DNA from 3 places in the Streptomyces formicae genome. Region 1 is predicted to be linked to each of the others. Evidence: riboswitches for the same ligand, from Rfam matches in the RefSeq annotation. Region 1 holds a riboswitch; each other region holds the start of a gene.
The links. Region 1 has a riboswitch for thiamine pyrophosphate ahead of KY5_RS29460 (thiamine ABC transporter substrate-binding protein). Riboswitches for the same ligand answer to the same signal wherever they lie in the genome.
Positions count from the first base shown of each region.

Region 2: another riboswitch for thiamine pyrophosphate. It lies ahead of thiO (glycine oxidase ThiO); the one in region 1 lies ahead of KY5_RS29460 (thiamine ABC transporter substrate-binding protein).
Region 3: another riboswitch for thiamine pyrophosphate. It lies ahead of thiC (phosphomethylpyrimidine synthase ThiC); the one in region 1 lies ahead of KY5_RS29460 (thiamine ABC transporter substrate-binding protein).

Region 1 is NZ_CP022685.1:6,693,642-6,703,189, forward strand. It holds gene KY5_RS29420 (TetR/AcrR family transcriptional regulator) at 1-338, shown strand, start outside; gene KY5_RS29425 (murein hydrolase activator EnvC family protein) at 351-908, opposite strand; gene rpsB (30S ribosomal protein S2) at 1,265-2,188, shown strand; gene tsf (translation elongation factor Ts) at 2,291-3,127, shown strand; gene pyrH (UMP kinase) at 3,314-4,075, shown strand; gene frr (ribosome recycling factor) at 4,234-4,791, shown strand; gene KY5_RS29450 (phosphatidate cytidylyltransferase) at 4,854-5,957, shown strand; gene rlmN (23S rRNA (adenine(2503)-C(2))-methyltransferase RlmN) at 6,050-7,156, shown strand; TPP riboswitch at 7,191-7,306, shown strand; gene KY5_RS29460 (thiamine ABC transporter substrate-binding protein) at 7,384-8,469, shown strand; gene KY5_RS29465 (ABC transporter permease) at 8,445-9,548, shown strand, end outside.
Region 2 is NZ_CP022685.1:2,503,660-2,513,207, forward strand. It holds gene KY5_RS10520 (Rv2175c family DNA-binding protein) at 69-434, opposite strand; gene KY5_RS10525 (NAD(P)/FAD-dependent oxidoreductase) at 572-1,735, opposite strand; TPP riboswitch at 1,919-2,032, shown strand; gene thiO (glycine oxidase ThiO) at 2,030-3,265, shown strand; gene thiS (sulfur carrier protein ThiS) at 3,262-3,483, shown strand; gene KY5_RS10540 (thiazole synthase) at 3,491-4,285, shown strand; gene pknB (Stk1 family PASTA domain-containing Ser/Thr kinase) at 4,421-6,367, shown strand; gene KY5_RS10550 (deoxyribonuclease IV) at 6,428-7,342, shown strand; gene KY5_RS10555 (DUF4396 domain-containing protein) at 7,435-7,929, shown strand; gene KY5_RS10560 (sulfite oxidase-like oxidoreductase) at 7,966-8,598, opposite strand; gene bfr (bacterioferritin) at 8,764-9,243, shown strand; gene KY5_RS10570 ((2Fe-2S)-binding protein) at 9,255-9,488, opposite strand.
Region 3 is NZ_CP022685.1:4,739,048-4,748,595, forward strand. It holds gene KY5_RS20315 (metallophosphoesterase) at 1-787, shown strand, start outside; gene KY5_RS20320 (hypothetical protein) at 968-1,858, shown strand; gene KY5_RS20325 (hypothetical protein) at 1,887-2,918, opposite strand; gene KY5_RS20330 (hypothetical protein) at 2,915-3,607, opposite strand; gene KY5_RS20335 (hypothetical protein) at 3,735-4,886, opposite strand; gene thiC (phosphomethylpyrimidine synthase ThiC) at 5,069-6,856, opposite strand; TPP riboswitch at 6,849-7,008, opposite strand; gene KY5_RS20345 (YibE/F family protein) at 7,080-8,531, shown strand; gene KY5_RS20350 (SsgA family sporulation/cell division regulator) at 8,627-9,064, opposite strand; gene KY5_RS20355 (helix-turn-helix domain-containing protein) at 9,168-9,548, opposite strand, start outside.

The DNA of each region.
Region 1 (9,548 bases):
TGGAGGGGGCGGAATCGGCCGAGGGCAAGGTCGAGGCGTACGTGCGCCAGCAGCTGGCCCTGGTCGGTGACCGGCGCCACCGCGCGGTCGTGGCCATCTCCGCGAGCGAGCTCGACGCCGGTGCCAGGGAGAAGATCCGGGCCGCGCACGGCGGACTCATCGCGATGATCGTCGAGGCCCTCGAGGCGCTTGGCCACGAGCAGCCGCGGCTCGCGGCGATGCTGCTGCAGGGCGTGGTGGACGCGGCGGTGCGGCGGATCGAGCTCGGGGCGGCGGAGGATCCGACCGCCATCACCGAGGCGGCCGTCGCCATGGCCCTGCGGGGCGTGCGGGGCTGAGGCACCCGACGATCAGGGCGGGAGCGGTCCCGTCATCGGCAGGAGTCGTGAAGGGCCTCGGCGCAGGAGCCACGGGGGCAGCAACGTCAGCGGGTCGAGGTAGGTCTCGGCTCTGCGCAGGCCCCAGTGGAGACAGCTCGTCGGGCAGTGGCCCGTCGGAAGTTCCAGCGTGCCCACAGGGTCGCCCGCCCCGACCTCGTCGCCCTTGCGGAGTGCTGTCCGCACCGGCTCGTACGTGGTGCGCAGGGGCGGGTCTCCCGTGCCGTCCAGTTCCACGGCGACCACGCCACGGCCCGCCACGCGGCCCGCGAAGGAGATCCGCCCGGGGGCGACGGCCCGCACCGGGGCGCCCGGGGGCGCCGCGAGGTCGACGCCCCGGTGGCCCGCGCCGTACTCCGTCGCCGGGGGATCCCAGCCTCGTACGACCGGAGGGCGGGTGCCCACCGGCCAGGTCGCGGCCGTCGGCGTCGCGACCGAGGACGGCGCGGACGGTGCAGGGGGCGTGGGCAGGAAGGTCGCGAGCAGGGCCGCCAGCGTGGGCAGCAGCAGTTCCAGGCGCGGGAAGGTCATGGGAGAACCGTCCCGTGCCTGGCCGCGCCGCGGGGATCTTGGTCCGGATCTGTGGATCACCGGCCGGTTGTGGACAGCCGTGTCACCCGATCGTGGGGAACCGCGGAGCGGGGCTCAGCCGGTCGGAAGCGGGGCCCAGCCGGTCGAGGCCAGCGGCGTCACCCGCTGCCCCGCGGGTCCCGTACACTTCTTGTGGCGATCCGGGTCACCGGGTCGACTTCGCACGCCCCGACATCAGGCCATGAAAAGCCGGTGTCAGCGCCCCTCGGTCCCTAGTGGCAAGGCGCAACGCGGGCGTCAGGCGCGACCGCCATCCGGCGGACGCGGCACAACCGAGAACACCAAGGAGTACGGCCATGGCCGTCGTCACGATGCGGGAGCTGCTGGAGAGCGGCGTCCACTTCGGTCACCAGACCCGTCGCTGGAACCCGAAGATGAAGCGCTTCATCTTCACCGAGCGCAACGGCATCTACATCATCGACCTGCTCCAGTCGCTGTCGTACATCGACCGCGCCTACGAGTTCGTCAAGGAGACCGTCGCCCACGGCGGCACGGTCATGTTCGTCGGCACGAAGAAGCAGGCGCAGGAGGCGATCGCCGAGCAGGCGACCCGCGTCGGCATGCCCTACGTGAACCAGCGCTGGCTGGGCGGCATGCTCACCAACTTCTCGACCGTCTACAAGCGTCTGCAGCGCCTCAAGGAGCTCGAGCAGATCGACTTCGAGGACGTCGCCGCTTCCGGTCTCACCAAGAAGGAGCTTCTCGTGCTCTCGCGCGAGAAGGCCAAGCTGGAGAAGACCCTCGGTGGTATCCGCGAGATGTCCAAGGTGCCCAGCGCCGTCTGGATCGTGGACACCAAGAAGGAGCACATCGCGGTCGGCGAGGCCCGGAAGCTCAACATCCCGGTCGTCGCCATCCTCGACACCAACTGCGACCCCGACGAGGTCGACTACAAGATCCCGGGCAACGACGACGCGATCCGCTCCGTCACCCTGCTCACCCGCGTGATCGCCGACGCCGTCGCCGAGGGCCTCATCGCCCGTTCCGGCGTGGCCACCGGCGACTCGAAGCCGGGCGAGAAGGCCCAGGGCGAGCCGCTGGCCGAGTGGGAGCGCGACCTGCTCGAGGGCGAGAAGAAGGCCGACGAGGCCCCCAAGGCTGACGACGCCAAGGCCGACGAGGCCAAGGCCGAGGACAAGCCGGCCGAGGACGCCGCCGAGGCCCCCGTCGCCGAGGCGCCCGCCGCCGAGGCTCCGGCCGCGGACGCCGAGCAGGCCTGACCCTCACAGGTTCGGTAGTTGACGGCGGGGGCCCGATCGGCCCCCGCCGTTCACCCGTAGACCTTCGTAGATCTTTCAGACTTCGAGAGAGAATTTTCGATCATGGCGAACTACACCGCCGCTGACGTCAAGAAGCTCCGTGAGCTCACGGGCGCCGGCATGATGGACTGCAAGAAGGCGCTGGACGAGGCCGAGGGCGATGTCGACAAGGCCGTCGAGGCCCTGCGCATCAAGGGCCAGAAGGGCGTCGCCAAGCGCGAGGGCCGCTCCGCCGAGAACGGCGCCGTGGTCTCCCTCATCGCCGACGACAACACCTCCGGTGTCATCGTCGAGCTGAAGTGCGAGACGGACTTCGTCGCCAAGGGTGACAAGTTCCAGGCCGTGGCGAACAACCTCGCCGCCCACGTCGCCAAGACCTCCCCGGCCGACCTCGAGGCGCTGCTCGCGTCCGAGATCGAGGCCGGCAAGACCGTCCAGGCGTACGTCGACGAGGCCAACGCCAACCTGGGCGAGAAGATCGTCCTGGACCGCTTCGCGCAGTTCTCCGGCGCCTACGTGGCCGCGTACATGCACCGCACGATGCCCGACCTGCCCCCGCAGATCGGTGTCCTCGTCGAGCTGGACAAGGCCGACGCCGCCGTCGCCAAGGGCATCGCGCAGCACATCGCCGCCTTCGCGCCGAAGTACCTCTCCAAGGAGGACGTGCCGGCCGAGGTCGTCGAGTCCGAGCGTCGCGTCGCCGAGGAGACCACCCGCGCCGAGGGCAAGCCCGAGGCCGCGCTGCCGAAGATCGTCGAGGGTCGTGTCAACGGCTTCTTCAAGGAGGCCACCCTCCTCGGTCAGCCGTACGCGCTGGACAACAAGAAGTCGGTCGAGAAGGTTCTCGCCGAGGCCGGTGTCACCCTGAAGCGCTTCTCGCGCATCAAGGTCGGCATCTGAGTCCGTACCGCGATCGACGGTAGACCCCGCTAGGGTCGACAGCGGTCGCCCGCGCACGGCACCTCGTGCGTGATGTACGACCGCAGGATCTGACGAGGAGGCCATTGCCGAGCATGGGATGCGAACGACACCCCACCGGCAGTGGCCTCCTTCGTATGTGTGCCAAGTAAGAGAAGCGAGAACCACATGACCACCAAGGCCGACTCGAAGAGTGACGACGACAAAGTTGCCGGACGCTTCCTGCTGAAGCTCTCCGGCGAGGCGTTCGCCGGTGGGGGCGGCCTCGGGGTCGACCCCGACGTGGTGCACGCCATCGCCCGTGAGATCGCGGCCGTCGTCCGTGACGGCGCCCAGATCGCCATCGTCATCGGCGGCGGCAACTTCTTCCGCGGCGCCGAGCTCCAGCAGCGCGGCATGGACCGGGCCCGCTCCGACTACATGGGCATGCTCGGCACGGTCATGAACTGCCTCGCGCTGCAGGACTTCCTGGAGAAGGAAGGCATCGACTGCCGCGTCCAGACGGCCATCACCATGGGCCAGGTCGCGGAGCCGTACATCCCGCTGCGCGCCGTGCGGCACCTGGAGAAGGGCCGTGTGGTCATCTTCGGCGCCGGCATGGGCATGCCGTACTTCTCCACCGACACCACCGCCGCGCAGCGCGCCCTGGAGATCGACGCCGAGGCCCTGCTGATGGGCAAGAACGGCGTGGACGGGGTGTACGACTCCGACCCCAGGACCAACCCCGACGCGGTGAAGTACGACGCCCTCGGCTACGGCGAGGTCATCACCCAGGACCTGAAGGTCGCCGACATGACCGCGATCACGCTGTGCCGGGACAACAAACTGCCCATCCTCGTCTTCGAGCTGCTCTCCGAAGGCAATATCGCCCGGGCCGTCAAGGGTGAGAAGATCGGCACTCTCGTGGGTGACCAGGGAAGCCGGGCCTGACCCCAGGGACCTGGGCCAGCCTCAAGGGACGTACGCGAGACGCCCCTTGAGGGGATGGACAAAGCCCTGCCGGTCGGACACCGTGCAGGAAAGAGACGCGACGCAGCCGGCCGCCCCCGTGCAATGCCGGGCCTACTCAAGACACGCAGGAGCAAGTGGTGATCGAAGAGACCCTCCTCGAGGCCGAGGAGAAGATGGAGAAGGCCGTCGTGGTCGCCAAGGAGGACTTCGCCGCGATCCGCACCGGCCGTGCGCACCCGGCGATGTTCAACAAGATCGTGGCTGACTACTACGGCGCGCTGACGCCGATCAACCAGCTGGCCTCGTTCTCGGTGCCCGAGCCGCGGATGGCCGTGGTGACCCCGTTCGACAAGAGCGCGCTGCGCAACATCGAGCAGGCGATCCGCGACTCCGACCTCGGCGTCAACCCGAGCAACGACGGCAACATCATCCGTGTGACGTTCCCGGAGCTCACCCAGGACCGCCGCAAGGAGTACATCAAGGTCGCCAAGACCAAGGCCGAGGACTCCAAGATCTCGATCCGGTCGATCCGTCGCAAGGCCAAGGAAGCCTTCGACAAGGCGATCAAGGACGGCGACATCGGCGAGGACGAGGGACGTCGCGCCGAGAAGGAGCTCGACGACACCACCGCGAAGTACGTCGCACAGGTGGACGAGCTGCTCAAGCACAAGGAAGCCGAGCTGCTCGAGGTCTGACCGAGGTCTGCTCGATGTTCGACCGAGGCTGATCGAAGTCTGAGGAATCAGGAAAGCGATCCGTGAACGACTCTTCCTGGGGGGCGCCGCCCAGAGCCGGGTATTGGGGGCCGTCCGACCAGGGACCTGGTCAGGGGGCGACCCCGGCAGGTCCCGCGTACGATGCGCAGGACGCGCTGTTTCCGTCTGAGACGCAGCCCATGCCCATCGTGCCCGACGTACCCGTGAGCGGCGGAGACCAGGACGACGACCGGGGGGCCACTCGGATGGGCGGCCCCCTGTTCCGTGACGAGCCTCCGCAGGAGCCCATGCCCAGCGCACCACAGCCCGCCCCGGCAGCGCCGCAGAAGAAGAGCGCGGGCCGCGACCTCGGGGCGGCCATAGGAGTCGGTGTGGGACTCGGCGCGGTGATCATCGCGTCGTTGTTCATCGTGAAGGCCGTCTTCATCGGCGTCATAGCGGTCGCCGTCGTGGTCGGTCTGTGGGAGCTCACCTCCCGGCTCGAGGAGCGCAAGGGCATCAAGGCGCCGCTGGTCCCGCTGGCGGTGGGCGGCGCGGCGATGGTCGTCGCCGGTTACGTGCGCGGGGCCGAGGGCGCCTGGGTGGCGATGGCGCTCACCGCGCTCGCGGTCCTCGTATGGCGCATGACCGAGCCTCCCGAGGGCTATCTGAAGGACGTCACGGCGGGGGTCTTCGCGGCCTTCTACGTCCCGTTCCTCGCGACCTTCGTGGCGCTGATGCTCACCGCGGACGACGGCCCGCAGCGGGTGCTCACGTTCCTGCTCCTGACCGTGGTCAGCGACACCGGCGCGTACGCGATCGGCTGGCGCTTCGGCAAGCACAAGCTCGCGCCGCGCATCAGCCCCGGCAAGACCCGCGAGGGCCTGCTCGGAGCGGTCACCTTCGCGATGGCGGCGGGCGCGCTGTGCATGCAGTTCCTGATCGAGGACGGCACCTGGTGGCAGGGCCTGCTCATCGGTTTCGCGGTCGCGGCGAGCGCCACGCTCGGCGACCTCGGCGAGTCGATGATCAAGCGGGACCTGGGCATCAAGGACATGGGCACGCTGCTGCCGGGCCACGGCGGCATCATGGATCGGCTGGATTCCCTCCTGCCGACGGCGCCCGTGGTCTGGCTGCTGCTCGTGATCTTCGTCGGGTCCGGCTGATTGCCGGTCTGACCTGCGCATTCATGCGTGAGGGGCTCGTTGTCCACAGGGCGGCGAGCCCTTTGTCGTATGTCTGCGACACTGGATGGACCATGCCTGTACCCGGAGAACTCACTTTCGTCGCGCCCCGCGGTGCCAAGAAGCCCCCGCGGCATCTCGCCGACCTCACGCCCGCCGAGCGCAAGGAAGCCGTCGCCGCCATCGGCGAGAAGCCGTTTCGCGCCAAGCAGCTTTCGCAGCACTACTTCGCGCGGTACGCGCACGACCCGGCCGAGTGGACCGACATCCCCGCCGGTGCGCGCGAGAAGCTCCGTGAGGCGTTGCTGCCCGATCTGATGTCCGTGGTGCGGCACATCAGCTGTGACGACGACACCACCCGCAAGACGCTCTGGCGCCTCTTCGACGGGACGCTGGTGGAGTCGGTGCTCATGCGCTACCCGGACCGGGTCACCATGTGCATCAGCTCCCAGGCCGGGTGCGGCATGAACTGCCCGTTCTGTGCCACGGGCCAGGCCGGTCTCGACAGGAACCTGTCGACCGGTGAGATCGTGCACCAGATCGTGGACGGCATGCGGGCGCTCAGGGACGGCGAGATTCCGGGCGGTCCCGCGCGGCTCTCCAACATCGTCTTCATGGGCATGGGCGAGCCCCTCGCCAACTACAACCGGGTGGCCGGTGCCATCCGTCGGCTCACCGACCCGGAGCCGGACGGCCTCGGCCTCTCGCAGCGTGGGATCACCGTCTCGACGGTCGGCCTGGTCCCGGCGATCCACCGGTTCTCCGACGAGGGCTTCAAGTGCCGCCTCGCCATCTCGCTGCACGCGCCGGACGACGAGCTGCGCGACACCCTCGTCCCCGTGAACACGCGGTGGAAGGTGAGCGAGGTGCTCGACGCGGGCTGGGAGTACGCCGCGAAGTCCGGGCGTCGGCTCTCCATCGAGTACGCGCTGATCAGGGACATCAACGACCAGGCGTGGCGCGGTGACCGGCTCGGCCGGATGCTCAAGAACAAGCCGGTGCACGTGAACCTGATCCCGCTGAACCCGACGCCGGGCTCGAAGTGGACGGCGTCGCGGCCCGAGGACGAGAAGGCGTTCGTCGAGGCCATCGCCGCCCATGGGGTGCCGGTGACCATCCGGGACACCCGTGGTCAGGAGATCGACGGAGCGTGCGGCCAGCTCGCCGCGGCCGAGAGGTAGTCTGGCGGGCGTACGGCTTCGTACACACATCTGCATATTCCGACAGGGGAGCGCCACAGCGCTGAGAGTGCGGCATCCGGACAGGTGCGCCGCAGACCCTCTGAACCTCGCCCAGGTCATTCTGGGTAGGAAGTTCGGGCATTACTCAAGCTGTAGCGCCCTGCCCGCAGGCCACCCGGTCGGCGGGCGGGGCCGCGTCTTCTCCTGGTCACCCAGGAGGGGTTTCCGTGAGCACCACCAAGAAGGTCACGTTCACCGCGGTCGCGGTGGGCATCGGACTCGTCGCGCTCTCCGCGTGCGGCAGCTCCGACAGCGGTTCCGGCACGTCCGACTCCAAGAGCGTCACGCTCGTCAGCCACGACTCCTTCAACGTCTCCAAGGACGTGCTGAAGGCGTTCGAGAAGCGCTCCGGATACAAGGTCAACGTCCTCAAGGACGGGGACGCGGGCGCCGCCGTCAACAAGGCGATCCTCTCCAAGGACAACCCGCAGGGCGACGTCTTCTTCGGCGTCGACAACACCCTCCTCTCGCGGGCGCTCGACAACGGGCTCTTCCAGTCGTACGAGGCCAAGGGCTCGGAGAAGATCAAGCCGGAGTTCCGGGTCGACCAGGACAAGCACCGGGTCACGCCCGTCGACAGCGGCGACATCTGCGTCAACTACGACAAGAAGTACTTCGAAGAGAAGAAGCTGGCCCCGCCGAAGTCCTTCGACGATCTGGCCGAGCCGCGGTACAAGGACCTCCTCGTCACCGAGAACGCCGCGACCTCCTCGCCCGGCCTCGGCTTCCTGCTCGGCACCGCCGCCGCGTACGGCGACGGCGGCTGGGAGGGCTACTGGAAGAAGCTCAAGGCCAACGGCGTCAAGGTCGTCGACGGCTGGGAGCAGGCATACAACGAGGAGTTCTCCGGGTCCGCGGGCGGCAAGAAGGCCAAGGGGGACCGGCCGCTCGTCGTCTCGTACGCCTCGTCCCCGCCCGTCGAGGTCCTCTACGCCAAGCCGCAGCCGAAGCAGGCGCCGACCGGCGTCGCGACCGGTACCTGCTTCCGGCAGGTCGAGTACGCGGGCCTGCTCGGCAACGCCAAGAACGAGAAGGGCGGCAAGGCGCTCCTGGACTTCCTCGCGGGCAAGGAGTTCCAGGAGGACATGCCGCTGAACATGTTCGTGAACCCGGTGCGCGAGGGGACCAAGCTGCCCGAGCTGTTCACGGAGCACGGCGTGACGGTCGACAAGCCCGAGACCCTGGCCCCGAAGAAGATCGCCGACAACCGCGAGTCGTGGATCAAGTCGTGGACCTCGCTCGTACTGAAGTGACGGAGGCGACCGGAGAGAAGGAGCGCCCCCTGAAGGGACGCCCCCTGAAGGGGCGTTCGCGCGGGGGCGCGGCGCGGCTCGGTCTGATGGCCGTGCCCGTCGCGTTCTTCGCGCTCTTCTTCGCCTATCCGGTCACGGCGATCGTCTCGCGCGGACTGCACGTCGACGGCGCCTGGCGGTTCGGGCGGATCACCGAGGTGCTCGGGCAGTCCGACATCCGGCACGTGCTGTGGTTCACCACCTGGCAGGCGCTCGCGTCGACCGCGCTCACGCTGCTCGTCGCGCTCCCCGGCGCGTACGTCTTCGCGCGCTTCGACTTCCCGGGCAAGCAGGTCCTGCGGGCCGTCGTCACCGTGCCGTTCGTGCTGCCGACGGTCGTCGTCGGGACCGCCTTCCTCGCGCTGCTCGGCAGGGGCGGGCTCCTCGACGAGCTGTGGGGCGTGCGCCTGGACACCACGGTCTGGGCGATCCTGCTCGCGCACGTCTTCTTCAACTACGCGGTCGTCGTACGGACCGTGGGCGGGCTCTGGTCGCAGCTCGACCCCCGGCAGGAGGAGGCCGCGCGGATGCTCGGCGCCTCGCGCTTCAGGGCCTGGCGGACGGTGACGCTGCCCGCGCTCGGGCCCGCCGTCGCGGCGGCCGCGCTCATGGTCTTCCTCTTCACCTTCACCTCCTTCGGCGTCGTGCAGATCCTCGGCGGACCCGCGTACTCCACGCTCGAAGTGGAGATCTACCGGCAGACCGCCCAACTGCTCGACCTGCCGACGGCCGCCGTCCTGACGATCGTGCAGTTCGCCGCGGTCGGGCTGATCCTGGCCGTCCACGCGTGGACGGTGCGGCGGCGCGAGAGCGCGCTGAAGCTCGTCGACGCCTCGGCCGTCGCGCGGCGGCCGCGCGGCGCGGGGCAGTGGACGCTGCTCGGCCTGGTCATGGCCACGGTCGCCGTACTGATCCTGTTGCCGCTCGGGGTGCTGATCCAGCGGTCCTTCGACGGTCCCGACGGGTTCGGATTCGCGTACTACAAGGAGCTGACCTCGGCGGAGGGCGGCGCCTTCCTCGTGCCGCCGATCGAGGCGGTG
Region 2 (9,548 bases), 4.2 Mb from region 1:
TGCGCACGGGGCCGCGGGCGGTGCGGTGCGCACCTCCCTCGGCCCCCGCGTCGAACGGTTCGTTCAGGTCAGACGGCAAGCGCCTGGGCTCGACGCTTCACCTCCGTGCCGCGATTCTCGCTCAGGGCCTGCGCGGGGGTGCCGGGCAGGGTCGGGTCGGCGGTGAAGAGCCACTCGAGCATCTCTTCGTCGGAGAAACCGTCGTCCCTCAGGAGCGTCAGGGTGCCGGCGAGGCCCTTGACGACCTTGTCGCCGTCGATGAAGGCGGCCGGCACCTGGAGCGCGCGGTTCTCACCACGGCGTACGGCGATCAGCTGGCCCTCCTTGACCAGCTGGCGCACACGCGTCACCTCGACATCGAGCATTTCGGCGATGTCGGGGAGGTGGAGCCAGGCGGGGACGAGAGCATCGGTCTTTGCGTCAATCTCGGTCACGTGGTCAAGCCTGCCATCTCTGGCCGGGGGCCGGAAACCGGGCCGCATCTGGTCGGGGGCGAGGGCTTGCCTGGGGCGTCGCTTTCGGCTGCGGGTCGTGGGGGCTGGGCGCGCAGTTCCCCGCGCCCCTTGCGGGGCTACAGCTGGGCCTTCTTCAGGGGGGTCGACGGGTCCGCCGCCAGGGTCGGGTCCAGGTGGGCTGATGCCTCGATGAGTTTGCGGCCCTGGGCCAGGTCGCGGGGGCGGCCCACTGCCAGGACCGCCACCAGGGCGCCTTCGCGGAGCCAGCACACGGACCAGGCCGCGGTCGTCGGGTCACCGCGCCACACCAGCTGGTCGGCGGACGCGTGATGACCGGCGTACTGCACGAAGCGGCCGAACTGCTCCGACCAGAAGTACGGCACGGGGTCGTACGCGGCGGGGTCCTCGCCGACGATGTTCGCCGCCACCGTGCGCGGGCCCTGGAGCGCGTTGTCCCAGTGGTGGACGAGCAGGCGTTGGCCGTACCTGCCCGAGGGGAAGGAGGCGCAGTCGCCGACCGCGTACACGTCGGGCGCGGAGGTGCGCAGGCGCTCGTCGGCCAGGACCTCGCGGTGGGCGCCGAGCTCGATGCCGGAGTCGGTGAGCCAGTCGGTCGCGGGGCGCGCGCCGATGCCGACCACCACGGCGCCCGCGGGCAGCCGCGTGCCGTCGGAGAGGACCACGACGCCGGGCTCGACGCGCTCCACGCGCGCGTGGGTGCGCAGCGTGGCTCCGGAGTCCGCGTACCAGCCCTCCATGGGAGCGGCGACCTCGGCGGGCAGCGCGCCCGCGAGCGGCCGCTCCGCCGCCTCGACCACGGTGACCCCGCAGCCCGCCTCGCGCGCGGCGGTGGCGAACTCGGCGCCGATCCAGCCCGCGCCGACGACCACGACGTCGTGCTGCTCGGCGAGGACGGGGCGCAGCCGCTCGGCGTCGTCGAGGGTGCGCAGGAGGTGGACGCCGGGAACGCCCTCGGTGCCGGGCAGCCTGACCGGGGCGGCGCCGGTCGCGAGGACCAGGACGTCGTAGGCGACGGGACCCGTGGCGGTGTCCAGTTCGTGGTCGGCGGGGCGCACCCCGGTGACCTCGCGGCCCAGGTCGAGGGCGATGCCGAGCGCCTCGAAGTCGATGTCGAACGCGGAGCCCTCCGCCTTGCCGAGCAGCACCGCCTTGGACAGCGGCGGCCTGTCGTACGGCTGATGGGGTTCCGCGCCGATCAGGGTCACCGTTCCCGCGAACCCTTGCTCGCGCAGGGCGACGGCGGTCTGCACACCGGCCATCCCCGCACCGACGATGACGACGTGCCGCTCTGCGTGCCTCTGCTGCTCGCTCACCCGATCACCTTAGGACCGCGCCCCCGCCCGGCCTCAGAGGGCACGGAGGAGATCTTTGACACACCGTCACTGCGCATACCCGGACAGCTCCCCTACTGCGGCCGGAAGCGACGGGCTAGGCTGGCGGTGCAGAGCACTCGCGGGAGCCCGGACGCACCGGGCTGAGAGGGAGGCTGGGACGGCCTCCGACCGTACGAACCTGATCCGGGTCATGCCGGCGAAGGGAGGGGCTGGACGCCCATGCATTCACCTACGACACCACCGCCCGCGACACCGTCCGCCACCGCTGACGTCCTCGTCGTGGGAGGCGGCATCATCGGCCTGGTCACGGCCTGGCGGGCGGCCCAGCGCGGCCTGTCCACCGCGGTCGTGGACCCCGCACCCGGCGGCGGCGCGGCCCAGGTCGCCGCGGGCATGCTGGCCGCCGTCACCGAGCTGCACTACGGCGAGCAGACCCTGCTCGGCCTCAACCTCGCGTCGGCGCGGCGCTATCCGGACTTCGCCGCCGAGCTGACCGAGGCGAGCGGTCACGACATCGGCTACCGCGCGTGCGGCACGCTCGCCGTGGCGCTCGACTCCGACGACCGCGCCCATCTGCGCGAACTGCACGCGTTGCAGCGCGATTCGGGGCTCGCGTCGGAGTGGCTGACCGGCCGCGAGTGCCGCCGCCTCGAACCGATGCTCGCCCCGGGCGTGCGCGGCGGGCTGCGGGTCGACGGCGACCACCAGGTCGACCCGCGTCGGCTGACCGCGGCCCTTCTGGTGGCCTGCGAGCGGGCCGGTGTCGTCTTCCACCGCGCCTGGGCCGAGCGCCTCTCCGTCGTCCGCGACCGGGCCCGCGGCGTCGTCACCGCGGACGGCACCGAGCTGACCGCGGGGCAGGTCGTGCTCGCCGCGGGCAGCCTCAGCGGGCGCCTCGCGGGCGTTCCCGACGACGTCCTGCCGCCCGTGCGCCCCGTGAAGGGGCAGGTGCTCAGGCTGACGGTGCCGAGGGCGTACGCGCCGTTCCTCAGCCGCACCGTGCGGGCCGTGGTGCGCGGCAGCCACGTCTATCTGGTGCCCCGGGAGAACGGCGAGCTCGTGGTCGGCGCGACCAGCGAGGAGCTGGGCTGGGACACCACGGTCACCGCGGGCGGCGTCTACGAGCTGCTCAGGGACGCCCACGAGCTCGTCCCCGGCATCACGGAACTGCCGCTCACCGAGACCCGCGCGGGCCTGCGCCCCGGCTCCCCCGACAACGCGCCGATGCTCGGCCCGACGCGCCTGCCCGGGCTTCAGCTGGCCACCGGCCACTACCGCAACGGCGTCCTGCTGACGCCCATCACGGGTGACGTGCTGGCGCACGCCCTGGTCACCGGTGAACTGCCGGACGAGGCCCGCCCGTTCACACCACGGCGCTTCGCCGACTCCCCCACCGCGCCTCCTCCCGCCACCTCTGCCGCCACTTCTGCCGCCCTTACGGAGCAGCCCGCATGACCACCACACCGCTGTCCTTCTCGGTCTCCCTCAACGGGGACGTACGGGACGTCGCCCCCGGCACCACGCTCGGCGCCCTCGTCGCCACCCTCACGACGGCCCACTCCGGAGTGGCCGCCGCCCTCAACGAAACCGTCGTGCCCCGCACGCGCTGGTCCAGCACCGCGCTCAGTTCGGGCGACCGCGTCGAAGTACTCACCGCCGTCCAGGGAGGCTGAAGCGACCATGGCAGACGACCCCTTCGGCATCGGCGGTCTGACCCTCTCCTCGCGCCTGATCATGGGCACCGGCGGGGCACCGAGCCTGGACGTCCTTGAGCGTTCCCTCGTCGCGTCGGGCACCGAGCTGACGACCGTCGCGATGCGCCGCCTCGACCCGGGCGTGCAGGGCTCCGTGCTCTCCGTCCTCGACCGGCTCGGCATCCGCGTCCTGCCGAACACGGCGGGCTGCTTCACCGCGGGCGAGGCCGTCCTCACCGCCCGTCTCGCGCGTGAGGCGCTCGGCACCGACCTCGTGAAGCTGGAGGTCATCGCGGACGAGCGCACCCTGCTGCCCGACCCGATCGAGCTCCTGGACGCCGCGGAGGTCCTGGTCGACGACGGCTTCACCGTGCTCCCGTACACCAACGACGATCCGGTCCTCGCGCGGAAGCTGGAGGACGCGGGCTGCGCGGCGATCATGCCGCTCGGCTCCCCCATCGGCTCCGGGCTCGGCATCCGCAATCCGCACAACTTCCAGCTGATCGTGGAGCACGCGCGCGTGCCGGTGATCCTGGACGCGGGCGCGGGCACCGCGTCCGACGCGGCGCTCGCGATGGAGCTGGGCTGCGCCGGTGTGATGCTCGCCTCCGCGGTGACCCGGGCGCAGGAGCCGGTCCTGATGGCCGAGGCCATGCGGCACGGCGTCGAGGCGGGGCGTCTCGCGCACCGGGCCGGGCGGATCCCGCGGCGGCACTTCGCGGAGGCGTCCTCTCCGGAGGAGGGCATGGCACGCCTCGATCCGGAGCGGCCCGCGTTCTGAGGGGCCCGGCCGCTCAGGGGCCCGGCCGCCGGGAGGCCCGGCTCCCCGGGGGGCCTGTTACAGCTCGGCTGCATTACTGCTGTGAATCCCCCCGGACGGGACGGCGTGTCGGTGGTGGCTCGTAGACTCCCCTCCGTGGACACGACCCTTCAGGACCCGCTCGTCGGGCAGCTGCTCGACGGCCGTTACCGGATCGACGGGCGCATCGCGGTCGGCGGGATGGCCACGGTCTACCGGGCCGTGGACACCCGCCTCGACCGCGTGCTCGCGCTCAAGGTGATGCACCCGACGCTGGCCGCCGACGCCACCTTCGTCGACCGCTTCATCCGCGAGGCCAAGTCGGTCGCCCGCCTCTCCCATCCGAACGTGGTCGGCGTCTTCGACCAGGGCACGGACGGTTCGTACGTCTATCTGGCGATGGAGTACATCGCGGGCTGCACCCTGCGTGACGTCCTGCGCGACCGCGGAGCCCTGCGCCCCCGGGCCGCGCTCGACATCCTGGAGCCGGTCCTCGCGGCGCTCGGCGCCGCGCACCGCGCCGGGTTCGTGCACCGCGACATGAAGCCGGAGAACGTGCTCATAGGGGACGACGGCCGGGTCAAGGTCGCCGACTTCGGGCTCGTGCGCGCGGTGGACACCGTCACGAACACGACCGGCACCGTCCTCGGGACCGTCTCCTACCTCGCCCCCGAGCAGATCGAGCACGGCACGTCGGACACCCGCGTCGACGTGTACGCCTGCGGGGTCGTGCTCTACGAAATGCTGACCGGCGCCAAGCCGCACTCCGGTGACTCCCCGGCCCAGGTGCTCTACCAGCACCTCAACGAGGACGTGCCGCCCCCGTCGGCCGCCGTCCCCGGCCTCGCCTACGAACTCGACGAGCTGGTCGCGTCCGCCACCGCCCGCACCCCCGACGTCCGTCCGTACGACGCGGTGGCGCTGCTCGCGCAACTGCGGCAGGCCCGGTCCGCCCTCACCGAGGAGCAGCTGGACGCGGTGCCGCCGCAGGCGCACGCGGACCACGACAACGCCGACGACCGTACGCACGTGATCCCGCGCGCGGCGCGCTCCGTCCAGCTGGCGCTCCCCGAGGAGAGCGGGCAGGACGACCAGGACGCCCTCAACCGCACCAGCGTCCTGCCCACCCCGCCGCCCGCGCCGCCCGCCCCCGCGCGGGCCTCGCGAAGGCGGCTCGACCCGCGCCGCCGGACGGTCGCGGTGATCACCGCCGTGCTCCTCGTCCTGGGGCTCGGCGCGGGCGTCTGGTACATCAACTCCGGCCAGTTCACGAAGGTCCCGCCGCTCCTCACGAAGACCGAGGCGCAGGCCAAGAAGCGCCTCGACGAGGCCGGGCTCGACGTGAAGGAGGTCAAGCACGCGTACAGCGACACCGACAAGCGCGGCACCGTCATGGCCACCGATCCGGCGGCCGGTGAGCGCATCCGTGACAACGGCAGGGTGACGCTGACCGTCTCGCGAGGGCCGGAGACCGTGAAGGTCCCCGACGTCAAGGGCATCGCCCTCGCGACGGCGAAGAAGGAGCTGAAGAGCTCCGGGCTCGAACCGGGCATGGTCACCGAGAAGTTCAACGAGGACGTCAAGAGGGGCACCGTGATCAGCACGGAGCCGCGGGCCGGGTTCACGCGCAAGGCGGGTTCGGCCGTCGCCCTCGTCGTCTCCAAGGGCGCCCCGATCTCGGCCCCTGACGTGACGGGCGACTCCGAGGAGGACGCCGTCTCCGAGCTGGAGGAGGCCGGTCTCAAGGTCGAGATCGCGGAGAAGCGGGCCTTCTCCGACGAGGACAAGGGCAGCGTCGCCAAGCAGTCCCCCGTCGAGGGCACGGAGCTCGCCGAGGGCGACACGGTCACCCTGACGATCTCCAAGGGCCCGGTGATGGTCGAGGTCCCGGACGTGACCGGCATGAGCGTCGGCGAGGCCACCTCCAAGCTGGAGGGCGCGGGCTTCGAGGTGGACAAGGACCGCGGGCTGCTCGGCCTCTTCGGGGACACCGTGAAGGAGCAGTCGGTGGAGGGCGGCGACGAGGCGCCCAAGGGCTCGTCGATCACCATCACGATCCGCTGAGCCCCCGGCCGGGGTGGACCGCTGGCGGGATCACCCCGCGCGCGTGCCACCCTGGACGGCGTGAGCAGCGACAAGTCCCCCAGCACGCCGTCCCCGAACAGCACACCGCCCCAGGGCGCGTCCCGCAATCCCGTCGGCGGCCACGTCCCGGTGGCCGGAGGGCTCGCGTCCGTCGGCCTCTCGTACGCCCGTGAGCTGGCCGCGGAGACCGTCCAGGTCTTCGTGGCCAACCCGCGCGGCTGGGCGACACCGCCCGGCAACCCGAAGCAGGACGAGGAGTTCCGCGCGGCCTGCGCCGCCGAGAACATCCCGGCGTACGTCCACGCGCCCTACCTGATCAACTTCGGCTCGCACACCGAGGCCACCGTCGAGAAGTCCGTGGAGTCCCTGCGCCACTCGCTGCGCAGGGCCAGGGCGATCGGTGCCCTCGGCGTCGTCGTGCACACCGGCTCGGCGACCGGCGGCCGGGAGCGCGCGGTGGCCCTGCGGCAGGTGCGCGACCGCATGCTGCCGCTGCTCGACGAGCTGACGCACGACGACGACCCGTTCCTGCTCCTGGAGTCGACCGCGGGCCAGGGTTCCTCGCTCTGCTCCCGCACCTGGGACTTCGGACCGTACTTCGAGGCGCTGGACTCCCACCCCAAGCTGGGCGTCTGCCTGGACACCTGCCACATCTTCGCGGCGGGCCACGACCTGGCGGGCCCCGGCGGCATGAAGCAGACCCTGGACCTGCTGGTGGACACGGTCGGCGAGGGCCGTCTGAAGCTCGTGCACGCCAACGACTCCAAGGACGTGGTCGGCGCCCACAAGGACCGCCACGAGAACATCGGCACCGGCCACATCGGCGAGGAGCCGTTCCGCGAGCTGATGACCCACCCCGCCACCGAGGGCGTGCCGCTGGTCATCGAGACGCCGGGCGGCAAGGAGGGGCACGCGGCGGACGTGGCGCGCCTGAAGGAGCTGAGGGGGCGCTAGAGGGCCCGCGAAGATCCCTTGAGGAATACCCCTGGGGGGTATACGGTTCTTGCCAGGCGGCAGGAACCGCTATCCGACGTTGGGGGATCCTCATGGAGCACGACACGCACGCCGAGCACGCGCACCACGGCCACGCGCACGGCATCGGCAAGGTCAGCTGGCGCATGGCCGCTCAGGCCACGCTGCACTGCCTCACCGGCTGCGCCATCGGCGAGGTGCTCGGCATGATCATCGGCACCGCGCTCGGCTGGGGCAACATGCCCACGATGATCCTCGCGATCGTCCTGGCCTTCGCCTTCGGCTACGCCCTCACGCTGCGCGGCATCCGCAAGGCGGGCGTCGACTTCAAGACGGCGTTCCGGGTGGCGCTCGCCGCCGACACCCTGTCCATCGCCGCGATGGAGCTGATCGACAACGGCGTGATCGCACTCTGGCCCGGCGCCATGGACGCGCACCTCGGGGACGCGATGTTCTGGTGGGTCCTGGCCATCGCCCTGGCCGCCGCGTTCGTGATCACGACACCGGTGAACAAGTGGATGATCGGCCGCGGCAAGGGCCACGCCGTGGTGCACCAGTACCACCACTGACCTGGCACGACAGCGCCGCGCGAGACTAGAGCGGGACTAGAGCTCGGGGCCGTCCCCGGGCTCCTCCTGGTAGGAGTAGCGCTGCTCGCGCCAGGGATCGCCGACGTTGTGATAGCCGCGCTCCTCCCAGAAGCCGCGGCGGTCGGCGGTCATGTACTCGATGCCCCTGACCCACTTGGGGCCCTTCCAGGCGTACAGGTGCGGCACCACGAGCCGCAGCGGGAAGCCGTGCTCGGCGGTGAGCAGCTCGCCGCCCTTGTGGGTGGCGAAGATCGTGCGCTCGGACCGGAAGTCCGCCATCCGCAGGTTCGAGCTGAAGCCGTACTCGGCCCAGACCATCACATGGGTGGCGGTGGGCGCGGGCGGTGCGATCTCCAGGAGCGCGCGGGCCGGTACACCACCCCATTCGGCGCCCAGCATGCTGAACTTCGTCACGCAGTGCAGATCGGCCACGACCGTGTCGTACGGCAGGCCGGAGAACTCCTCGTGCGTCCAGCAGTGCTTCTCGCCGTCGGCGGTGGCCCCGAAGACCCTGAACTCCCAGCGCTCGGCGCGGAATTTCGGCACGGGCCCGTAGTGCGTGACCGGCCAGCCGCGCTGCAGCCGCTGACCCGGCGGAAGCTCCGGCTCCGCTGCCTCTCCAGATGCGCGTTCCGCCGGCTGACCCATGCCTCCATCCTGACAGACCCGGGGCGGTGGACGTGACCAGGCGAAGCCCGGCATAGGCGGATTCGGGCAACTCCTACTAAGCGTGCACTTACTGGACGGCTTCCGAACGCCGGTGCAAGGATGCGCGCTACCTGCCCAGTCACCCGCGTGGAAGGAGCCTCTGCGATGCAGGGCGACCCCGAGGTCATCGAGTTTCTGAACGAGCAGCTGACCGCCGAGCTGACGGCGATCAACCAGTACTTTCTCCACGCCAAGATGCAGGAGAACTTCGGCTGGACCAAGCTCGCCAAATACACCAGGTCCGAGTCGATCGACGAGATGAAGCACGCGGAGGTGCTCACCGACCGGATCCTCTTCCTCGACGGCCTGCCCAATTACCAGCGGCTCTTCCACGTCCGCGTGGGCCAGACGGTCACCGAGATGTTCCAGGCCGACCGGCAGGTCGAGGTCGAGGCGATCGACCGCCTCAAGCGCGGGATCGAGGTGATGCGCGGCAAGGGAGACATCACGTCCGCGAACATCTTCGAGTCGATCCTGGCCGACGAGGAGCACCACATCGACTATCTCGACACCCAGCTGGAACTGGTCGAGAAGCTGGGCGAGGCCCTCTACATCTCGCAGCTGATCGAGCAGCCGGAGGGCTAGCCCGTCGGCGGCTAGGCCGCCTCGTCGAGCCCGGAGAGCACCGGCTCGCCCTGCTCCACGAGCTCCCTGCGGGGGCACGCGCCACGGCCGAGCAGCGCCTGGATGCGTCGTACGCACGAACCACAGTCCGTGCCCGCCTTGCAGGCCGAGGCTATCTGGCGGGGGGTGCAGGCACCGTCCTCCGCGTGCTTCTTCACCTGCGCCTCGGTGACCCCGAAGCAGTTGCAGACGTACACGCGGTTCACCTCCCGGACAGCACTTATCGGTGGCGCCGTCCCGATTGATCGGTGAGGCTAACCTAACCT
Region 3 (9,548 bases), 2.0 Mb from region 1:
CGGCTATCTGGAAGAGCTCGTCGCGGCGCTCCAGGAGCAGGGCCTCATCGACGCCGAGGGCAACTGGTCCGCGGGCAACGCGCGGCTCTGGTTCCTCGGCGACTTCACCGACCGCGGGCCCGACGGCATCGGCGTCATCGACCTCGTGATGCGGCTCTCCGCGGAGGCCGCGGCCGCGGGCGGCTACTGCAAGGCGCTCATGGGCAACCACGAGCTGCTCCTGCTCGGCGCCAAGCGCTTCGGGGACACCCCCGTCAACTCCGGCGCGGGCACCGCCACCTTCCAGGCGGCCTGGCTCCTGAACGGCGGCCAGAAGACCGACATGGAGCGCCTGGAGGACCACCACCTCCAGTGGATGGCCCGCCTGGACGCGATGGAGGAGGCCGACGGCCATCTCCTCGTGCACTCCGACACGACCGCCTACCTGGATTACGGTGACTCGATCGAGGCGGTGAACGACACGATCCGCGAGACCCTCACGCGCAACGACGCCGACGAGTGCTGGGACCTCTTCCGCAAGTTCACCAAGCGCTTCGCCTTCCGCGACGAGTCGGGCCCCTCGGCCGTACGCGAACTCCTCGACATGTACGGCGGCACGCGCATCGTGCACGGTCACAGCCCCATCCCCTACCTCCTGGGCGACGTCGGCTCCGAGGACGAGTCGGACGGGGGCGGTCCGGTCATCGAGGGCCCGCACGTCTACGCCGAAGGGCTTGCCATCGCCATGGACGGCGGAGTGACCATGGCCGGAAAGCTACTGGTCCGACAACTCCCCCTGGGTATCTGAGCGTTAGCTGGGCAGGGGCTGCATTACAGGATCACGCTGGCCAGGGGGCCTATTTCTGGAAACCCCCTGTCACCGCGTGCCGTCACGGCTCTACCATCGGCTTATCCGTAGCAGGCTCCCCTCCGTTTCTGCCCAACGGCTCGTAGCCATGCGAGCCCTAGCCCTACGGAGCATCGGGGGATGCACATGAACAGCGCTCCACACCTGCTCAATGAGGACCGCCCCGAGTATGAGCGGATCCTCGATGAGGCGCTGCGCACCGCACCTGACCACCCGGAACTCGCCGCAGTGGGCCAGCGGCTCAACACCGAACAACTGCGCACCATGGCCCTGAACGCGACAGCACTGATCACGGCCGCGGCAGCGACCGAGTACGCGCACTACGTGAAGGTTCGCGAGGAGTTGCGCGAACCTCGACCGTCGTCCACGTCGATCCGCGAAGGGAGTGGACAGACCGCCGCGGAGTCGGGCTCCGGCGGCGTCAGCCTCGCCACCACGATGGGCGAGGTGGCCGAACCAGCGGCAGCGGGAGCCGGGGCGATCGCCGTCGTCGCGGTCCTCGCACCCGTCCTCGCGGGGACGGCCGCCGCGATCTTCCTGCTCGTCGGGTACATCCTGAAGATGCTCAACCCCGAGCCCGCCTTCGCCGACACCCTGCTCACCGCGGGATGGCTGTTCGGCGCGCTCACCGCAGGGGGCATCCTGGTCGCCGCGGTCGGTCTGCTCCTGACCGCCCTGCGCAACGGCGCCACCTCGCTCCAGGCGGCGGGATCGCACGGCGAGCGGTACAAGGAGGTGGACCGGGCCAGGGAAGCCTGGGGCCGGGCCCTCATGGAGCGGGGCGTCCTGCCGTTCCTGCGGGAGGCCCTGACGGATCCGAGTACGAGCCGCGCGGCCCGCACTCTGACGTCGGGATCCGACGCGGGGAACAACCGCATGCCCCAACTCGGCTACCACCGGCCGGGGTTCAGCAGCCCTGATGGCGGGCCTACGGCAGGTCCGCGGCCGAGCTACTCGAGCCCCGACTTCTCCAGCCCGGACTTCGGCGGGCCCGATCACAAGCCGGAGTAGTCGGCCGGAGCAGTCGTAGCCGGAGAATTCAACACCTCTTCGAGGCGCCGCTGCCGGCGAGCGGCGGCGCGAACTCGATGCGCACGGAGGGGGATCGGGGAAGGAGTACGGCCACTCCGTCGACCCGGGACCAGCGCTCGGGGACGAGGACGTACTGATTCCCGGACTGGATCATGAGCTTGAGCCCGTCGTAGCGGAAGCGATAGGCGGCCTTGGGGTCCTTGCAGCGCGTCTCGCGCACGCCCGGTGCGGTGAGGCTGAGGCTGTCCGCGCTGTAGACGATCGCGTACGGATAGGTGGGCAGGTCCGCGGCGAACTCGCGGGCACGGGTCTCGCCGACGGCGGCCGCGTAGTCATTGGCCGCCCAGAAGAGACCGAGCCCCACGAGCACGAGGACGACACCCCACTCGGCGAGCGCGGCCGCCGCCGGGCGGGGCGGGCTCGGGGCTGGTGCGGGTTCGGGTGGGGCTGAAGGTGCGGGTGAGGGCTCAGAGGGCTCAGGGGGCTCCGTGTCGTCGCCTTCCTGGCCGCCTTCAGGCTCGGGAGCGCGGGCGTCGTCCGGCGGCAGGGCCGGGAGCCTGCGCCAGAGATGGAGCGTGTACGCGAGGAGCAGCACGCCGAACGCCAGGCTCAGCGGCGCCGCCACGAGGATGCGGCGCAGGAAGAAGCTCCGGGCGAGCACGGACCAGAAGCCGCCGAGCGTGAGCAGCGCGCCGACGCCCGCCATGACCGGCAGCGACCGCCGCAGCAGACGGACCTCGGCACCGGCCGTGAGGCGCCTGCGCAGCAGGTCATGGCCCCAGAAGGCGAGCAGCGCGGCGCCCGCCGCGACCGTGAGCGGCACATAGAGCGCGTCCAGGCTGCGCATCAGGTAGTCGGTGGTGCCGAAGCCGAGGACGGTGGAGTTCACGCCGAAGTAGTCGAAGAACCAGTACGCGTGGTGCCAGCCGAAGTAGTACAGGAGCGCGGTGATCATGCTGGTGGGGGCGATGATCGTGCCCACGATGGTCCACAACTGCTGGATGCCGAGCGTCCCTTCGGGCGGCTCCGGTGCGGTCATGGAGCGGGGGCGATGCTCGGTGGGGAGACGGAGACGGAATCATCGGGGGGCGCGCCGTCGGGCGAGGGACTCTTGGGCGTCGGGCTGTCGGGCGGTGGCGTCTCGGGAGGCGAGCCCTCACCCGGCGTCCCGCCCAGGCAGGGCCCGAGACCGATGATCGTCAGGGGCGCGCCCCGGTCGATCTCGTTGCCCGCGGCCGGCGAGATCTTCACGAAGCCGCACTCCGACACGGTCGCGGTCTCGGACGCGGGGAGATCGACGCTGTACAGCCGCTCCAGCTGCAGACAGACCGTGCCGTCCTTGCAGGCGGTGCGTACGTCGTTCCTGATCGACTCCCACGTCTGCTTGCCGAAGTCGGTGACGGCGTCGAACGGCAGGCCCTTGTAGTTGATGGCGGGAATGCGCAGCGGGGAGGTCGGCACCTTGCCACCGCCGTTGTCCCCGCCGCCGACGTCTCCACCGGCTCCGGTGTCACTACCGCCTCCGGCGTCCCCACTGCCATCGGTGCTCCCGCCGTCACCGGTGTCCCCCGTGCCGCCCGCGGTCGAACCGTCCGAGGTGGAGCTGTCCGAGGTCGAGCCGCCGATGATGCCGCCCCCGGAAGCGGCGACTCCGCCACCGGACGTACTCGATCCACCGCTCCCGTCGTCATCGTCATGGCTCCCGCAGGCGAGGGCGGGCAGGCACAAGAGGCTCAGAAGCAGGAGAACGGCCGGCCGAGGCGTCCGAAGAGACGTCGCCATATCGCACCACCAATGGCACCTATGTCCTGAACTGTGTGGTCCAAGGAGAATGGCACTGTGCGGACGCGCCCGTCTACGGTCCGGGCGTGAGCCGCCCTCTGCCTACGGCCGGCGTCCGCCGCTCCATACGCCGAAGGATCTGCGCCCCCGCCCTTTCGACCGTCGTACGGCTGTAGACGTGCACCAGCGCGAGGTGGAAGAGCGCCGGTGCGAGAGGGGCCCACCGGTGGATCCGGTCGGCACGCAAGAGGTATCTGATCACTGCCGCCGGACGGAACGGCACGCAGTCGATGGTCTCGTGCTCCCATCGGTCCGCGACGCCTCTACTCATCCGCTCCTGGAGTCCTTCGCGGGTCAGGTCCTTCAGCCTGGCGTAGAAGTGGGCGCTCCAGTGGCGTTTGTCGATGTCCAGCACGAAGGCGAGCAGTTCGATCGTGTACTCGCCCGGTTCGAGGGAGAGTTCCTCGCGCATACCGCGTCGCGCGACGGCGTGCAGGTCGGGCGCGCTGCGGCCGGAGGAGTCGATGTGCCGTGACATGCCCTCGTTGACCGAGGAGTTCCAGACGCCCGGCGCCATCCGGACCCGCTCACTGCGCTGGCTCACGACCAGCATGTCGTCGGCGGTCACCACCGCGACGTTGGTGGCGAAACTGCACTGCAGAAACGCGGGTGCCTGGAGTGGACTGTCCGGGTCGAGGTAGCGGGACCGCGGAGTCGTCCCGTCCGCCATCCTGCGGTCGAGCTGCTGTGCCGCGAGGAACGTGTAGTAATCGGTGGGGCGTAACCGCAGGTGCACTTCCGGCTGTTCGTCGAGGGCGGTGCGGGAGACGTCGAAGGAGTCGACCGCGTAGCGAGGGCCGTTCCACAGCGGTGTCCGGCCCTCCGCACGCAGCCGCGCGCTCTCGGCCTCGATCTCGGTGCGCCAGCCGTCCATCTCCGACGGCAACTCGATCTCCTGGTCGAGTACTTGGACGTAGATCGCGTCACCGGGTATGGACGTCTCGCCGTCACCCTCCACGATCAGGGCGGACGTGTGGAGGGGCCCCAGCGAGAAGGTCCGCCACGCGGGGCTGGACTCCTCCCGCTGCCGCAGGCTGCGCACCGCTCTCGTGGAGCGGGTCCGCAGTCTGTACCAGGAGTTCTGCAACGGCTGTTGGAACAGCACGGCGAACAACATCCCCAGCACCGCGCCGACAACCCCGTTGGCCACATCTATCCCGCCCATGTCAGGCAGGGTAGGGACGCGGATCGGGCCGTGCGCGATCTTGGCTGTTCCGTTACGACGCGGGACGGGCTGATGGGCGCCCCTGGCAGGGCTGGTGGGCGCCCGGGCAGGTCGGCCGGTGCCTGGCGGGCCCCGGGCGCGGTGGCCGGGGCCCTGACCAGGAACTCAGTCCGTGCGTCGGGTCAGTCGGCGATCGGCAGATAGACCCTGTTGCCCGCCGCGGCGAACTCCTTGGACTTCTGCTCCATGCCCGCCTCGATGTCGTCCTCCGCCAGGTCACCGCCGTGCTGGCGCCGGATGTCCTGCGAGATCTTCATCGAGCAGAACTTCGGCCCGCACATCGAGCAGAAGTGCGCCGTCTTCGCGGGCTCGGCGGGAAGCGTCTCGTCGTGGAACTCCCGTGCCGTGACCGGGTCGAGGGCCAGGTTGAACTGGTCCTCCCAGCGGAATTCGAAGCGCGCGTCGGAGAGCGCGTCGTCCCAGTCCTGCGCGCCCGGGTGCCCCTTGGCGAGGTCGGCGGCGTGCGCGGCGATCTTGTACGTGATGACGCCCGTCTTCACGTCGTCCCTGTTCGGCAGGCCGAGGTGCTCCTTGGGCGTGACGTAGCAGAGCATGGCCGTGCCCCACCAGCCGATCATCGCGGCACCGATGCCGGAGGTGATGTGGTCGTAGGCGGGCGCGATGTCCGTGGTCAGCGGGCCGAGCGTGTAGAACGGCGCCTCCTCGCAGATCTCCTGCTGGAGGTCGATGTTCTCCTTGATCTTGTGCATCGGGACGTGTCCCGGGCCCTCGATCATGGTCTGGACGTTGTGCCGCTTGGCGATGGTGTTGAGCTCGCCCAGGGTCCTGAGCTCGGCGAACTGCGCCTCGTCGTTGGCGTCAGCGATCGACCCGGGACGCAGTCCGTCGCCGAGCGAGTACGTCACGTCGTACGCCGCGAGGATCTCGCACAGCTCCTCGAAGTGCTCGTAGAGGAAGCTCTCCTTGTGGTGCGCCAGGCACCAGGCGGCCATGATCGAACCGCCGCGCGAGACGATGCCGGTCTTGCGGCGCGCGGTGAGCGGGACGTACGGAAGGCGCACGCCCGCGTGGACCGTCATGTAGTCCACGCCCTGCTCGGCCTGCTCGATGACCGTGTCCTTGTAGATCTCCCAGGTCAGCTCCTCGGCCTTGCCGTCGACCTTCTCCAGGGCCTGGTAGAGCGGCACGGTGCCGATCGGGACGGGGGAGTTGCGCAGGACCCACTCGCGGGTGGTGTGGATGTTGCGGCCCGTGGACAGGTCCATGACCGTGTCGGCGCCCCACTTGGTCGCCCAGGTCATCTTGTCCACCTCCTCCTCGATGGAGGAAGTGACCGCGGAGTTGCCGATGTTGGCGTTGACCTTCACCAGGAACCTCTTGCCAATGATCATCGGCTCGATCTCCGGGTGGTTGACGTTCGCCGGGATCACGGCGCGGCCCGCGGCGACCTCGGCGCGCACCACCTCGGGGTCGAGGTTCTCGCGGATCCCGATGAATTCCATCTCGGGCGTGATCTCCCCGCGCCTGGCGTACGCGAGCTGCGTCACCGCCTGGCCCGCGCGGCCCCTGCGCGGCTGGCGCGGGCGGCCGGGGAAGACCGCGTCGAGGTTCTTGAGGCCACCGCGCGGCGAGGTGTGCTTGATCCCGTCGTCCTCGGGACGGGGCGGGCGGCCCGCGTACTCCTCGGTGTCGCCGCGGGCGATGATCCAGTTCTCCCGCAGCGGCGGAAGGCCGCGGCGGACGTCGGTCTCGGCCGACGGGTCGGTGTAAGGACCCGACGTGTCGTACAGCGTGACGGCCTTGCCGTTGGTGAGGTGCACCTGACGGACCGGCACCCGCAGATCGGGGCGCGAACCCTCGACGTACGCCTTGTGCCAGCCGATGGACTTCCCGGCCTCCGCGCCCTCGGGCGTGCTGGAGGCAGGCGTGCGTGCGTCCGATGTGGTCATGAGACCTACTCCCTACGCCGGCATTACCCGGTAACAGGTTCGGCGGTCGACGCAGCGGATTCCGTACGGCTCGTGCACGATGCGTTCGTGCCGTTGCGTACGGAGGTCAGCGCCCTCTCAGCCCGGTGCTCCGAGCTCCCGCGATTGCAAAGGTGCCTCCACGCTAGCGTCATGTCGGGCGCGCTGAACAGAGGGCCCCCTCCGTTCTTGCGATGATCGGGCTGTGACCACCACAGAGCCGCCGTCCCCGCCGCCCTCCCCCAGCCCGCCTCCAGGGGGCCACGGGCACGGGCATTCCCACGGGAATGCGCCTGGGCACTCGCACGGCCATTCGCACAGCCACGGCCCGGCCGCGCCGGTCTCCAAGCACCTGCGCAAGGTCATCGCGGCGGTGCTGATCCCGTTCGCGGCGGCGGTGGTCGTGGGGCTCGTGGTGCTCTGGCCCGGCGGCGCGCCCGCGCACGAGCGGACCGGTGTCGGCTTCGACCGGCAGATGCAGTCGGCGAAGGTCACCAAGGTCCTCGAGCTGCCCTGCAAGGACCTCAACGCCTCGCAGACCCCGCCGAACGGCGACACCTCCACCGCGGAGGGCCAGTCCGCGCAGTCCCGCGCCGACGGCATCTGCAAGAAGGCGACGATCGAGGTGAGCAGCGGCAAGGATGAGGGCCGCACCTTCCACGAGATCATCCAGCCCGACTCGCCCCGCCAACTCCGTACGGGCCAAGAGGTGGTGGTCGCCTACGAGCCCAAGGCACCCGAGGGGCTGCAGTACTCCGTCACCGATGTGAACCGCAAGATCCCCATGGCGCTGCTCGCCGGGATCTTCGCGCTCGCCGTCGTCGTGGTGGGCAGGCTGCGCGGTCTGATGGCCCTGGTCGCGCTCGCCATCAGCTTCATGGTCCTGACGTTCTTCATCCTGCCCGCCATCCTGCAAGGCTCGAACCCGCTGGTCGTGGCGGTCATCGGGGCGAGCGCCATCATGCTGATCGCGCTCTATCTGTGCCACGGGCTCACGGCCCGCACCTCGGTCGCGGTCCTCGGCACCCTGATCTCCCTCCTGCTGATCGGGTTGCTCGGCTCCCTCTTCATCGGCTGGGCCGCGCTGACCGGCAACACGGACGACAACACCGGGCTCATCCACGGCCTGTATCCGTCCATCGACATGAGCGGTCTGCTGCTCGCGGGCGTCATCATCGGTTCGCTCGGCGTCCTCGACGACGTGACCGTCACCCAGACATCGGCGGTCTGGGAACTGCACCAGGCCAACCCGACGATGGGCTGGCGCGGCCTCTACCGCGCGGGCATCCGCATCGGCCGCGACCACATCGCCTCGGTCGTCAACACCCTCGTCCTCGCCTACGCGGGCGCGGCGCTGCCCCTGCTGCTCCTCTTCTCGATCGCACAGTCCAGCGTGGGCACGGTGGCCAACAGCGAGCTCGTCGCCGAGGAGATCGTCCGCACCCTGATCGGCTCGATCGGCCTGGTCGCCTCGGTGCCGGTGACGACCGCGCTGGCCGCACTCGTGGTCTCCGCGGACCGCTCGCCCGCGGCTTCGGTCTCCGGTGGGGTGTCCGGTGGAACGCTCGGCGGAACGTCCGGTGGGGCTTCCGTCACGGCTTCAAGCACCGCCCGGCCGTCCCGGGGCGGGGGCAGGGGTCGACGCCGCAAGCCGTGACGTCGGCTGCGAGGTCTCCCGGGGCGGGCGCCTCCCTGCGGATGCCATGAAATGCAGCAATCTGCCACCCGCTTCCGTCCGTTGACGGCGTCGGTTCAGCCCGCGTTCTGCTCTTCGGCGAGGATCCGGTCGAGCGCCTCGTCGAGATGCGTCTCGAAGTCGGCCAGCGCCCGCTCCTGCCCCAGCGGCACCAGCTTGTCCGTACGGTCGAGGAACGCGAGCAGCGGCGGGATCCCCACCCGGAACAGCGCCTGATCAGCGCCGACCTGAAGCCTGATCAGGGCGTCGTCGAGCAGGTCCGGGTCGGTGGGCTCGATGCGCACGTCCCCGTCACCGCACGGCCTGCCCACCCCGTCGACCAGCAACTCCCGCCCGAACGCCCAGGTCACCGGGGCATCCCCGGGCAGGTGGAACGTCAGCCGCACGGCATAGGGATCGCCGGTCTCGTAGCGCAGCTCCACCGGGATGCGGAACGACAGCTCCTCGGAAACGAGGAAGCTCATCATGACCTCTGCCTGCACCGACTCGCCCATCGCGCCCTACCCCGTCACTTGGCCCTCAAGTGGCCAGGAACCAACTCCCTGACACTCCTGGCATCTTGCTTAACGTGCACACCAGATCACAAGGAGTGAGTTTTCAGATGCTGATAGAGAAGGCGAGTGTCCCTAGTAGCTTTCCGAGCTCACTCTGCAATCGCTGCGCGGCGGGCAGCAGCCGGTCCGCCTGACAGGCGGGGACGGAAATGGCCAAAGTCGCCGCCGTGTCCCCCACCGTGATCGGAATCGCGGCGCAGACCGTCCCCAGCGCGTACTCCTGACGCTCCACGACGGGCCGCATGCGCCCCATCGCGTCGAGCCTGCGCATGAACGTGCGATCGTCCCGTACCGAATAGCGCGTGATCGACTGGACCGGATAGCGGTCGAGGTGGTCCTGCCGTGCCGCGTCGTCGAGTTGGGCGAGGAGGCACTGGCCTATCGCGTGGGCGTGCCCCGTCTCACGGAAGTCCGCCCACTCCTC